Regions from separate parts of the Lysinibacillus sp. FSL H8-0500 genome, predicted to be linked through region 2. Evidence: a T-box and tRNA genes for the amino acid it is inferred to sense, from the RefSeq annotation. Region 2 holds a T-box; the other regions hold tRNA genes.
The links. A T-box is a leader RNA that pairs with one kind of tRNA and senses whether it is charged. The one in region 2 lies ahead of proS (proline--tRNA ligase), so its partner is inferred to be a tRNA-Pro.
Positions count from the first base shown of each region.

Region 1: it has a tRNA-Pro gene. The T-box ahead of proS (proline--tRNA ligase) is inferred to sense a tRNA for this amino acid. The anticodon was not compared.
Region 3: it has a tRNA-Pro gene. The T-box ahead of proS (proline--tRNA ligase) is inferred to sense a tRNA for this amino acid. The anticodon was not compared.

Region 1 is NZ_CP150292.1:3,604,455-3,608,580, forward strand. Features, by position in the region: gene MHB44_RS17070 (class I SAM-dependent methyltransferase) at 1-610, shown strand, start outside; tRNA gene MHB44_RS17075 (tRNA-Glu) at 852-923, opposite strand; tRNA gene MHB44_RS17080 (tRNA-Ser) at 926-1,016, opposite strand; tRNA gene MHB44_RS17085 (tRNA-Asn) at 1,027-1,103, opposite strand; tRNA gene MHB44_RS17090 (tRNA-Ile) at 1,108-1,184, opposite strand; tRNA gene MHB44_RS17095 (tRNA-Gly) at 1,186-1,259, opposite strand; tRNA gene MHB44_RS17100 (tRNA-Phe) at 1,265-1,340, opposite strand; tRNA gene MHB44_RS17105 (tRNA-Asp) at 1,356-1,431, opposite strand; tRNA gene MHB44_RS17110 (tRNA-Met) at 1,457-1,531, opposite strand; tRNA gene MHB44_RS17115 (tRNA-Ser) at 1,585-1,677, opposite strand; tRNA gene MHB44_RS17120 (tRNA-Ile) at 1,693-1,769, opposite strand; tRNA gene MHB44_RS17125 (tRNA-Met) at 1,777-1,850, opposite strand; tRNA gene MHB44_RS17130 (tRNA-Ala) at 1,879-1,954, opposite strand; tRNA gene MHB44_RS17135 (tRNA-Pro) at 1,970-2,046, opposite strand; tRNA gene MHB44_RS17140 (tRNA-Arg) at 2,056-2,132, opposite strand; tRNA gene MHB44_RS17145 (tRNA-Leu) at 2,141-2,229, opposite strand; tRNA gene MHB44_RS17150 (tRNA-Gly) at 2,235-2,309, opposite strand; tRNA gene MHB44_RS17155 (tRNA-Leu) at 2,345-2,429, opposite strand; tRNA gene MHB44_RS17160 (tRNA-Lys) at 2,447-2,522, opposite strand; tRNA gene MHB44_RS17165 (tRNA-Thr) at 2,529-2,604, opposite strand; tRNA gene MHB44_RS17170 (tRNA-Val) at 2,608-2,683, opposite strand; rRNA gene rrf (5S ribosomal RNA) at 2,694-2,809, opposite strand; gene MHB44_RS17180 (cysteine desulfurase family protein) at 3,672-4,126, opposite strand, start outside.
Region 2 is NZ_CP150292.1:2,377,349-2,381,474, forward strand. Features, by position in the region: gene MHB44_RS11325 (VanZ family protein) at 7-531, opposite strand; gene proS (proline--tRNA ligase) at 694-2,130, opposite strand; T-box leader at 2,180-2,400, opposite strand; gene MHB44_RS11335 (EAL domain-containing protein) at 2,438-4,126, opposite strand, start outside.
Region 3 is NZ_CP150292.1:3,613,261-3,617,386, reverse strand. Features, by position in the region: rRNA gene MHB44_RS17310 (23S ribosomal RNA) at 1-1,635, shown strand, start outside; rRNA gene rrf (5S ribosomal RNA) at 1,797-1,912, shown strand; tRNA gene MHB44_RS17300 (tRNA-Val) at 1,923-1,998, shown strand; tRNA gene MHB44_RS17295 (tRNA-Thr) at 2,002-2,077, shown strand; tRNA gene MHB44_RS17290 (tRNA-Lys) at 2,084-2,159, shown strand; tRNA gene MHB44_RS17285 (tRNA-Leu) at 2,177-2,261, shown strand; tRNA gene MHB44_RS17280 (tRNA-Gly) at 2,297-2,371, shown strand; tRNA gene MHB44_RS17275 (tRNA-Leu) at 2,377-2,465, shown strand; tRNA gene MHB44_RS17270 (tRNA-Arg) at 2,474-2,550, shown strand; tRNA gene MHB44_RS17265 (tRNA-Pro) at 2,561-2,637, shown strand; tRNA gene MHB44_RS17260 (tRNA-Ala) at 2,654-2,729, shown strand; tRNA gene MHB44_RS17255 (tRNA-Met) at 2,758-2,831, shown strand; tRNA gene MHB44_RS17250 (tRNA-Ile) at 2,839-2,915, shown strand; tRNA gene MHB44_RS17245 (tRNA-Ser) at 2,931-3,023, shown strand; tRNA gene MHB44_RS17240 (tRNA-Met) at 3,077-3,151, shown strand; tRNA gene MHB44_RS17235 (tRNA-Asp) at 3,178-3,253, shown strand; tRNA gene MHB44_RS17230 (tRNA-Phe) at 3,269-3,344, shown strand; tRNA gene MHB44_RS17225 (tRNA-Gly) at 3,350-3,423, shown strand; tRNA gene MHB44_RS17220 (tRNA-Ile) at 3,425-3,501, shown strand; tRNA gene MHB44_RS17215 (tRNA-Asn) at 3,506-3,582, shown strand; tRNA gene MHB44_RS17210 (tRNA-Ser) at 3,593-3,683, shown strand; tRNA gene MHB44_RS17205 (tRNA-Glu) at 3,686-3,757, shown strand; gene MHB44_RS17200 (VOC family protein) at 4,045-4,126, opposite strand, start outside.

The DNA of each region.
Region 1 (4,126 bases), 1.2 Mb from region 2:
GCTGCAAATAGTAGATCATTTTAATGCAGACCCAAAAAAAATTATGGATTTAGGATGTGGAAATGGATTTTTAGCGGAAATATTACTTAAATCTTATCCAGAAGCTATCGCTATATTGATAGATCATTCAGAACCAATGATTGAAAATGCAAGAATAAATATGAAGGATTATAGCGAAAGATGTGAAATTATTAACGGAGATTTTAGTGAAAGCCTTACGAAATATGCTGATAGAGCAACAGTAGATTGTATCGTTTCCGGTTATGCTATACACCACCTTCCTAATGAACAGAAAAGATTATTATATAGCGAAATATTTGATTTATTAGCACCAGGAGGCATATTTATTAATATTGAACACGTTGCTTCTGCTACACCTAAAATAGAAAAATTACATGATAAATTTTTTATTGACCACCTAGCACCACATAATAATAAAGATAGGTCCACTGTATCTATCGAATACTATAATCGCTCAGATAAAATGGATAATATACTAGAAAGAGTAGATATTCAATTAAAGTGGTTGGAGGAAATTGGTTTTAATCATGTAGATTGTTATTTTAAATGGATGGAGTTAGCTGTATTTGGGGGAGTTAAGCAACAATAATATTCTATTCTAGTAAGTCAAATTTTGGTGTCATTCAGATACCCGTTTCTGAAATACATAACACATATGTTTACAGTTTGTGCGATTGTAATAGAGCACCATTGGTTTGATCATGCTATCCAGCGATTAATCAGGGCTTTCCGTCAGTTTCATGCGTCGATCCGTTTATCAGGTGCGACTCTCTCTATCTTTTGAACAGAAAAAAGTGCAATAGATGACTGTTCATCTACTGCACTTTGTATGACCCGTACGGGATTCGAACCCGTGTTACCGCCGTGAAAGGGCGGTGTCTTAACCACTTGACCAACGGGCCCATGGCGGAGAAGGAGGGATTTGAACCCTCGCGCCGGTTACCCGACCTACACCCTTAGCAGGGGCGCCTCTTCAGCCTCTTGAGTACTTCCCCATATAAAAAATGGCTCCGAAGGCAGGACTCGAACCTGCGACAACCTGATTAACAGTCAGGTGCTACTACCAACTGAGCTACTTCGGAATAATGGTGGGCCTAAATGGACTCGAACCATCGACCTCACGCTTATCAGGCGTGCGCTCTAACCAGCTGAGCTATAGGCCCTTGGAGCGGGTGATGGGAATCGAACCCACGACATCAGCTTGGAAGGCTGAGGTTTTACCATTAAACTACACCCGCATAAATGGTGGGTCAGGACGGAATCGAACCGCCGACACTTAGAGCTTCAATCTAATGCTCTACCAACTGAGCTACTGACCCATATTCTAAAATAAATGGCGGTCCCGACCGGGATCGAACCGGCGATCTCCTGCGTGACAGGCAGGCATGTTAACCGCTACACCACGGGACCTTTTGGTTACTTTCGCATAGAAAATTGGTTGCGGGGGCCGGATTTGAACCAACGACCTTCGGGTTATGAGCCCGACGAGCTACCACTGCTCCACCCCGCGATAATCATATGTTGTTTCGAGTTTTTCAAGCACCATTTATAAAGACATAAAACTGGAGGAGGTAGAGGGATTCGAACCCCCGCGCGGTCTTACCCGCCTGTCGGTTTTCAAGACCGATCCCTTCAGCCAGACTTGGGTATACCTCCGTTACAATATATAAATGGTGGACCTTGCAGGACTCGAACCTGCGACCGGACGGTTATGAGCCGTCTGCTCTAACCAACTGAGCTAAAGGTCCTTTAAGATGGCGGCAGAGGGGATCGAACCCCCGACCTTACGGGTATGAACCGTACGCTCTAGCCAGCTGAGCTACGCCGCCAGGATCTTTATACTGGTTAATTTACTTATGGTGGAGCCTAGCGGGATCGAACCGCTGACCTCCTGCGTGCAAGGCAGGCGCTCTCCCAGCTGAGCTAAGGCCCCATAATTTTTAGGAAATGGTCGGGAAGACAGGATTCGAACCTGCGACCCCTTGGTCCCAAACCAAGTGCTCTACCAAGCTGAGCTACTTCCCGTTGTTCTTTTGGCGCGCCCGACAGGAGTCGAACCCATAACCTTCTGATCCGTAGTCAGACGCTCTATCCAATTGAGCTACGGGCGCATTTTAAATGGTGCCGAGGACCGGAATCGAACCGGTACGGTAGTCACCTACCGCAGGATTTTAAGTCCTGTGCGTCTGCCAGTTCCGCCACCCCGGCACATTTGGAGCGGAAGACGAGGTTCGAACTCGCGACCCCCACCTTGGCAAGGTGGTGTTCTACCACTGAACTACTTCCGCATGTGCATACGTTTTTTATCTGGCAATGAAAATAATGGTGCGGGTGAAGGGAGTCGAACCCCCACGCCTTGCGGCGCTAGATCCTAAGTCTAGTGCGTCTGCCAATTCCGCCACACCCGCTTATTATTATTTCAAAATGGTGAGCCATGAAGGACTCGAACCTTCGACCCTCTGATTAAAAGTCAGATGCTCTACCAACTGAGCTAATGGCTCGGAAAATGGTGCCGGCTATAGGAATCGAACCCACGACCTACTGATTACAAGTCAGTTGCTCTACCTGCTGAGCTAAACCGGCATATGGTGGAGGATGACGGGCTCGAACCGCCGACCCTCTGCTTGTAAGGCAGATGCTCTCCCAGCTGAGCTAATCCTCCTGGGTAATATGCCTAGCGACGTCCTACTCTCGCAGGGGGAAGCCCCCAACTACCATCGGCGCGAAAGAGCTTAACTTCCGTGTTCGGGATGGGAACGGGTGTGACCTCTTTGCCATTATCACTAGACTTTTTTATATGTATATTGTTTTGAAGTTGTTTTCCTGTCCTTCAAGACAAGAATTATTGTATAACGTTTTCTAACATTGTGCAATACTTTTTTTATAAAAAAAGAAATTATTACTTTTTGAAGATATTTTTGCTAAGTAAGAGAAATTATTGCCCTGCAACACATTATAGCAATAGTTAATTCAAAAGAAAACAATTATTTTATAATATATATTTTAATAGCTCTTTTTCAAACATTTTAATGATAAAATATACCTCTTTACCTAACAATTAGGTATAATTACCTTAGACAAATTATGTTCCATATTGTAGAAAGCCATTGAAAAATATACAAATTTAGAAATATGATTGATATTTTAAAATCGACTAATAGCTGACTGGAGCGAGTAAATTGGCTCCTCAGGCGTCTCTAGGAAATTACCTTGGAGAGATAGAAGATAATCACAAGCTATGGTAACGAGCCGTAATTATTTATAATTTTCCTATTTTTAGGCATATCAATAACCTTTGAGCGTACACTCACTTGGTTTGTCGCCTTTAACTGTTCTGTATTATAATATTCGCCAATTTTTAATTTCAGATGCTCTACTAAAGGAACTCAGATATCAAAAAAATACTTTCTGTTGTCACAATTGTCTTTCCATATTTGATTCTTCCCACACTCATCAAAGTATATATGTAGTTGTTGGCTCTTAGATAATATCTTAAGGATACACCCTATTTAAAAATACATGGGGTTGTCAGCTAAGCTTCTTTTCACAAAATCTCTTGAATATCAAAACGCTATTAAATCGATGCTTTGATATTTTTAATTTTGCTTGAAATCTGCCTTCTCTGACAACCTCAATATATCTCGTCTTTATTAAATTGCAGAAAGTGCTTTTTGTAATTTTTCAATCTCTTCAAATGTTGTGGAAGGACCAAAAGATATTCTAAAAAATTGTCGTGCTGCTTCCATTGAATAGCCCATTGATAAAATTGCCTTTGTTCCCGATTCACTATGAATGTCACATGCACTCCCTGTCGAGATGCAAATGCCTGTCTCATTTAACTTTAATAACACATATTGTCCTTCTACTTTTTCCATCATCACGCCACAAATACTCGGTAATTGCTGACCACATTCTATTAACTGGCATGTTTTAGGTAGGTTTTTTATAAAAATTTCCCTTAACACCTTATACTGCTGCCAATCATACTGATAGTTTTCAATCGCTGTTGCGAAGGCTACTATTGCTGGTGTATCTAACGTCCCTCCTCTTAACCCTCGCTCATGTGTTACACCTGGCGTTAATGCAGAAACTCGGATTGTTGGGT
Region 2 (4,126 bases):
TGAAAATCATTTTCTAATTTGTTTTGTTGAAGGTCTAGCTTTATCAAATAGCCGATAAAGAATGAACCCTAGAATGACTCCAAGCGTATTCAGTATAAGGTCATCCACATCAAATGAACGTATAGAAGTTAATAATTGTATGACCTCAACTAAACATGAAGTAAAAAATCCTAAAAGCATTACTTTCCAAAACTTGTTTACTTTAAATCTTAGTGGAATAGAAAAACCTAAAGGTATAAATAATAGGATGTTTCCGACAATATTTCTTATTGAATATATAAAATTAGAATGAGCTAGTATACTATATATGCTTCTAAAGGGAGTCAGGTTCCTACCTCCACCTTCCATATGTGGATAGTCATAAAAAGGAAAAGGAAAGAGAGTTAAAGAATAGATAAAAGTTACTGAAAAATAGAAAAGAGCTTTAATCAACTCGTTTTTTAGAGAGAGCTGCTTGTTAACTATTAAAACTATAATTCTATAACTTATCCAAGGAATAGCTAACCATATTAATGAGTCTAATCTAATCATAATTTTTGTAGTTCACCTTATCATAAAATCTTCAACGAACAGCAGCATTAGTCGAAGAAAATTTAAGTAATTTATTTGAGTTATTTCGCCATTATTATAATGACTGACTGAATTTTACCAAATAAGCCGATTTTTTTTAAAATCGGCTTGGATAAATAATAGTTAATAGGCTTGGGCAAACCAAACTGTATGCTTGGCTTTATGGCCACAGCCAATACAAGTTGTTTTTGTTATTGGTGGATTGAATGGAATATTGCGAGAGGTGTATTTTGTTTCTTCTTTTACTTGTTCCTCACAGGCATCCTCGCCACACCACCCAGCAAGTATCCAGCCCGGAATTGTGCTATTCTCTTTGGCTGTTTCAATATGCTGCTGAAGCTGTGCTAGGGACTCGATATGTGTATGAGCATTGGCCTCGCGGAACTGGCGTGCTTTTTCGAGTAAACGTCCTTGCATTGTTGCTAGCTCTTGCTCAATGGCTGTGACGATATTGGCTAGCTCAATTGCTTGTTTATCCACCTCATCACGTGCCTTTAGTTGTGCCTGATTATTTTCGAGATCACGAGGTCCTAATTCTACGCGCAATGGCACACCTTTGAGCTCCCACTCATTGAATTTGAAGCCAGGAGATTGGTCTGAATCATCGAGACGTACACGAATGGCCTTCGCCTTAAGCGCCGCAAAAATTTCGTCTAGCTGCTCCATAATTTGAGGGTTCTTTTTCCATGGCCCTACAGGAATTAACACAACCTGTGTTGGTGCAATACGCGGCGGTAAAATAAGCCCTTGTTCATCACCATGCACCATAATGACAGAGCCAATTAAACGCGTGGAAGTGCCCCAAGAGGTTGTGTGTACATAGACATGCTCGTTTGTTTTGTTTAAATATTTAATATTAAAGGCTTGCGCAAATTTAGTGCCTAAATAATGCGAAGTACCAGCTTGCACAGCCTTGCTATTTTTCATCATGGCCTCAATGGAATACGTATCGACAGCGCCTGCGAAACGCTCAGAAGGCGTTTTTTGTCCAGCATAGACAGGAATGGCTAATACTTGCTCCACAACCTCTTTATAAATTTCCAGCATTTGCATTGTTTCTTGGCGCGCATCCTTTTCGTCTACATGAGCGGTATGCCCCTCCTGCCATAGAAATTCAGAGGTCCGAATAAATGGCAATGTTTTCTTTTCCCAACGAAAGACATTTGCCCATTGATTAATAAGAACAGGTAGGTCACGATAGCTTTTGATCCAATTCGAGTAAAGATGGCCAATCATTGTTTCCGAAGTTGGGCGAAGTGCTAGGCGTTCCTCTAATGGTTCACCTGCTGCCTCAGTCACCCAAGGAAGCTCTGGTGAGAACCCTTCGATATGATCCTTTTCCTTTTGAAAGAAAGATTCAGGGATAAGCATTGGGAAATAGGCATTGCGATGGCCAGTCTCTTTAAAACGGCGATCCATTTCCTCCTGAATATGCTCCCAAATTTCATAGCCATCTGGCTTAAAGGCAATACAGCCACGAACAGGTGTATAGTCCATTAAATCTGCCTTTTGAATGGTTTCGATATACCATTTTGAAAAATCCTCTAGTTGCTTTGACATATGCATTCCTCCATCTATATAAAATAAAAAAGCACAAAGCTGTCCTCAATATAAGGACGTCTTTGTGCTGGATTGACGTGGTACCACCTTGATTTAGCTTTAAATCAAAACTTAAAACCCTCTCACGTTTGATAACGAAAACGACTCGGTTATGTTTGCATAACATCTCCGTGGTAGGTGTTCAGCGAAGAAGCGGTGATATAGCTTTCAGCAACTGCTATATTTTCTGTTTCACAATTCTTCCTTACTTGGCCACATCATCAATTATATTTGATCTAACTTTAGCAAAACAGCTTCTTAATAGCAATTAAAAACTGGATTGTTTAATTAAATTGGTAAAATCCTCTACAGACAAAGGTTTGCTGAAATAATAGCCCTGTACATATTCACAGCCATGCTCTCGTAAAACCTTTAACTCTGCCTCCTCCTCAACCCCTTCAGCTACAACCTGTAGATTTAAGGCATGGGCTAAGGAAATCATCGCTGAAATCATCGCGATACCTGATTTTTCAGGTACAATATCACGTACAAAAGCGCGGTCGATTTTTAGCACATCCACAGGGAATTTTTTTAAATAATTTAACGATGAATAGCCTGTGCCAAAATCATCTAATGAAATGGTAATACCTAGTGCTCGTAATTGCTTAATTGTATTAATTAATTCCTCTGTATAATCGAGCATACTCATCTCTGTAATTTCAATTTCTAATAAGTGTGGATCAATGGCTGTTTCTGTAATTATTTTACGAACTATATCGACAAAGCCGTGGGTACTAATATGAATAGGCGAAATATTAACAGCGACACGTAAGCTTAGGTTATACTCTTCATTCCAAAAGCGGGCTTGTGCACATGCCTTGCGTAGCACCCATACCCCAATATCATTGATAAGCCCACATTCCTCCGCAAATGGAATAAAACGGTCTGGTGGAACATGTCCTAATTCTGGATCATACCAGCGTAACAATGCCTCCATGCCAACAATTGTATCTGTTTTTAAATCTATTTTAGGTTGATAATGTAATGCTAAACTATCCTTTTTTAAAGCCTGATGTAATTTTGTTTCTAATAAAAGCCATTTATCGTTTGCTTCTTCCATATTATCACGATATAAACGATATTGATTACCACGTTTTGTTTTTGCGGCATACATCGCAATATCTGCGTTCTTCAATAATTCTTCGATGGAGCTTGCATGATCAGGGAATACACTAATACCGATACTGATGCTTGCATAAAACTCATAGTTATCAATAATAAAGCTTTCATTAAATGCATTAATAATTTCCTTTGCCATTTCATCGATGCGATTGACATCATTTAAAATCATCACAAATTCATCACTATTATGGCGGTAGAATGAGTTGGATGTATAATCAATACTGTGTAAACGATTGGCCATTTCTACTAAAAACATATCGCCAATAATATGACCAAGCCCGTCGTTAATGTGTTTGAAACGATTCACATCAATGAAAAATAGCGCAAACTTCTCTCCTGTACGCCGAGATTGATGAAATTCATTTTCTAAACGCTGTTCTAATTTACGACGATTTGGTAGTCCTGTTAATTCATCATGATAGGCAATATGTGTAATTTTCTTTATATCCTTTTGTGCTGTAATATCCACACGTATCGCAATATATTGATATGGCTTCCCTTTTTCATCAAGGAAAGGGAAAATAGTTGTCTTTACCCAATAAAGGCTACCATCTTTTGCACGATTACACACCTCACCGTTCCACATCTTTCCGTTACCAATTGTTTTCCACATCTCTCGAAAGAAAGATTTAGGATGAAAGCCTGAGTTTAATAAACGGTGATCCTGCCCTACTAATTCTTCGCGTGAATATTTCGAAATTTTACAAAAATGATCATTCACAAATGTGATTTTTCCTGTGCGATCCGTAATAGCAACAATAATGGAACTATTCATAGCAGAAAAGATATCCTGTAATTCTTTTAAACTATAATTGATTTGATTCATACTACTAGG
Region 3 (4,126 bases), 1.2 Mb from region 2:
AGAATGCCGGTATGAGTAGCGAAAGACGGGTGAGAATCCCGTCCACCGTATGACTAAGGTTTCCTGAGGAAGGCTCGTCCGCTCAGGGTTAGTCGGGACCTAAGCCGAGGCCGATAGGCGTAGGCGATGGACAACAGGTTGATATTCCTGTACCACCTCCTCACCGTTTGAGAAATGGGGGGACGCAGGAGGATAGGGTAAGCGCGCTGTTGGATATGCGCGTCCAAGCAGATAGGCGTGTGTGTAGGCAAATCCGCACACTGTAACGCCAAGCTGTGATGGCGAGTCCGTATGGACGAAGTTCCTGATTTCACACTGCCAAGAAAAGCCTCTATCGAGGTGAGAGGTGCCCGTACCGCAAACCGACACAGGTAGTCGAGGAGAGAATCCTAAGGTGTGCGAGAGAACTCTCGTTAAGGAACTCGGCAAAATGACCCCGTAACTTCGGGAGAAGGGGTGCTCTGATAGGGTGAAAGCCCGAGAGAGCCGCAGTGAATAGGCCCAGGCGACTGTTTAGCAAAAACACAGGTCTCTGCAAAACCGTAAGGTGACGTATAGGGGCTGACGCCTGCCCGGTGCTGGAAGGTTAAGAGGAGTGGTTAGCGCAAGCGAAGCTGCGAATTGAAGCCCCAGTAAACGGCGGCCGTAACTATAACGGTCCTAAGGTAGCGAAATTCCTTGTCGGGTAAGTTCCGACCCGCACGAAAGGCGTAACGATCTGGGCACTGTCTCAACGAGAGACTCGGTGAAATTATAGTACCTGTGAAGATGCAGGTTACCCGCGACAGGACGGAAAGACCCCGTGGAGCTTTACTGTAGCCTGATATTGAATTTTGGTACAACTTGTACAGGATAGGTAGGAGCCAGAGATCTCGGAGCGCCAGCTTCGAAGGAGGCGTCGGTGGGATACTACCCTGGTTGTATTGAAATTCTAACCCATGCCCCTAAGCGGGGCAGGAGACAGTGTCAGGCGGACAGTTTGACTGGGGCGGTCGCCTCCTAAAAGGTAACGGAGGCGCCCAAAGGTTCCCTCAGAATGGTTGGAAATCATTCGTAGAGTGTAAAGGCACAAGGGAGCTTGACTGCGAGACCTACAAGTCGAGCAGGGTCGAAAGACGGGCTTAGTGATCCGGTGGTTCCGCATGGAAGGGCCATCGCTCAACGGATAAAAGCTACCCCGGGGATAACAGGCTTATCTCCCCCAAGAGTCCACATCGACGGGGAGGTTTGGCACCTCGATGTCGGCTCATCGCATCCTGGGGCTGTAGTCGGTCCCAAGGGTTGGGCTGTTCGCCCATTAAAGCGGTACGCGAGCTGGGTTCAGAACGTCGTGAGACAGTTCGGTCCCTATCCGTCGTGGGCGTAGGAAATTTGAGAGGAGCTGTCCTTAGTACGAGAGGACCGGGATGGACACACCGCTGGTGTACCAGTTGTCTTGCCAAAGGCATCGCTGGGTAGCTATGTGTGGACGGGATAAGTGCTGAAAGCATCTAAGCATGAAGCCCCCCTCAAGATGAGATTTCCCATTACGCAAGTAAGTAAGATCCCTCAAAGACGATGAGGTAGATAGGTTCGAAGTGGAAGTGTGGCGACATATGGAGCTGACGAATACTAATCGATCGAGGACTTAACCAAAATGTTTAAACTATTCAATGCACCGTTTATCCAGTTTTGAAAGAATAACCCTTTCAAAAAAGTTTTAAGATACGATATATTTTGAAGCTTTAAAAAAGGAACTTCTGCTAAGAACGCAACATCCGTGTTGCAACGCAGAAGCCAGCACATCCATGTGCAAGTCTAGTGATAATGGCAAAGAGGTCACACCCGTTCCCATCCCGAACACGGAAGTTAAGCTCTTTCGCGCCGATGGTAGTTGGGGGCTTCCCCCTGTGAGAGTAGGACGTCGCTAGGCATATTACCCAGGAGGATTAGCTCAGCTGGGAGAGCATCTGCCTTACAAGCAGAGGGTCGGCGGTTCGAGCCCGTCATCCTCCACCATATGCCGGTTTAGCTCAGCAGGTAGAGCAACTGACTTGTAATCAGTAGGTCGTGGGTTCGATTCCTATAGCCGGCACCATTTTCCGAGCCATTAGCTCAGTTGGTAGAGCATCTGACTTTTAATCAGAGGGTCGAAGGTTCGAGTCCTTCATGGCTCACCATTTTGAAATAATAATAAGCGGGTGTGGCGGAATTGGCAGACGCACTAGACTTAGGATCTAGCGCCGCAAGGCGTGGGGGTTCGACTCCCTTCACCCGCACCATTATTTTCATTGCCAGATAAAAAACGTATGCACATGCGGAAGTAGTTCAGTGGTAGAACACCACCTTGCCAAGGTGGGGGTCGCGAGTTCGAACCTCGTCTTCCGCTCCAAATGTGCCGGGGTGGCGGAACTGGCAGACGCACAGGACTTAAAATCCTGCGGTAGGTGACTACCGTACCGGTTCGATTCCGGTCCTCGGCACCATTTAAAATGCGCCCGTAGCTCAATTGGATAGAGCGTCTGACTACGGATCAGAAGGTTATGGGTTCGACTCCTGTCGGGCGCGCCAAAAGAACGAACGGGAAGTAGCTCAGCTTGGTAGAGCACTTGGTTTGGGACCAAGGGGTCGCAGGTTCGAATCCTGTCTTCCCGACCATTTCAAAAATCGTTATGGGGCCTTAGCTCAGCTGGGAGAGCGCCTGCCTTGCACGCAGGAGGTCAGCGGTTCGATCCCGCTAGGCTCCACCATAAGTAAATTAACCAGTATAAAGATCCTGGCGGCGTAGCTCAGCTGGCTAGAGCGTACGGTTCATACCCGTAAGGTCGGGGGTTCGATCCCCTCTGCCGCCATCTTAAAGGACCTTTAGCTCAGTTGGTTAGAGCAGACGGCTCATAACCGTCCGGTCGCAGGTTCGAGTCCTGCAAGGTCCACCATTTATATATTGTAACGGAGGTATACCCAAGTCTGGCTGAAGGGATCGGTCTTGAAAACCGACAGGCGGGTAAGACCGCGCGGGGGTTCGAATCCCTCTACCTCCTCCAGTTTTATGTCTTTATAAATGGTGCTTGAAAAACTCGAAATAACATATGATTATCGCGGGGTGGAGCAGTGGTAGCTCGTCGGGCTCATAACCCGAAGGTCGTTGGTTCAAATCCGGCCCCCGCAACCAATTTTTCTGTGCGAAAGCAACCAAAAGGTCCCGTGGTGTAGCGGTTAACATGCCTGCCTGTCACGCAGGAGATCGCCGGTTCGATCCCGGTCGGGACCGCCATTTATTTTAAAATATGGGTCAGTAGCTCAGTTGGTAGAGCATTAGATTGAAGCTCTAAGTGTCGGCGGTTCGATTCCGTCCTGACCCACCATTTATGCGGGTGTAGTTTAATGGTAAAACCTCAGCCTTCCAAGCTGATGTCGTGGGTTCGATTCCCATCACCCGCTCCAAGGGCCTATAGCTCAGCTGGTTAGAGCGCACGCCTGATAAGCGTGAGGTCGATGGTTCGAGTCCATTTAGGCCCACCATTATTCCGAAGTAGCTCAGTTGGTAGTAGCACCTGACTGTTAATCAGGTTGTCGCAGGTTCGAGTCCTGCCTTCGGAGCCATTTTTTATATGGGGAAGTACTCAAGAGGCTGAAGAGGCGCCCCTGCTAAGGGTGTAGGTCGGGTAACCGGCGCGAGGGTTCAAATCCCTCCTTCTCCGCCATGGGCCCGTTGGTCAAGTGGTTAAGACACCGCCCTTTCACGGCGGTAACACGGGTTCGAATCCCGTACGGGTCATACAAAGTGCAGTAGATGAACAGTCATCTATTGCACTTTTTTCTGTTCAAAAGATAGAGAGAGTCGCACCTGATAAACGGATCGACGCGTGAAACTGACGGAAAGCCCTGATCAATCGGTGGATAAGATAATATGATTAAACTAAAGGTGTTAATAATAAAACAAAAGTGATGAAACGGAAGGCATAGGGCTTTCGACGTTTTGATCACTTTTGGGTAACTACCTTATTGCATTGAAAGTATAAAGAAATCGGAGTTTATTTAGGTTAACGTTTTGATTTAGTACTTTTATTCTTGGTTCATTGCATTTTCATCCATATAAACTACTTCCCAGATATGTCCATCTAAATCCTGGAAACCCCAACCGTAC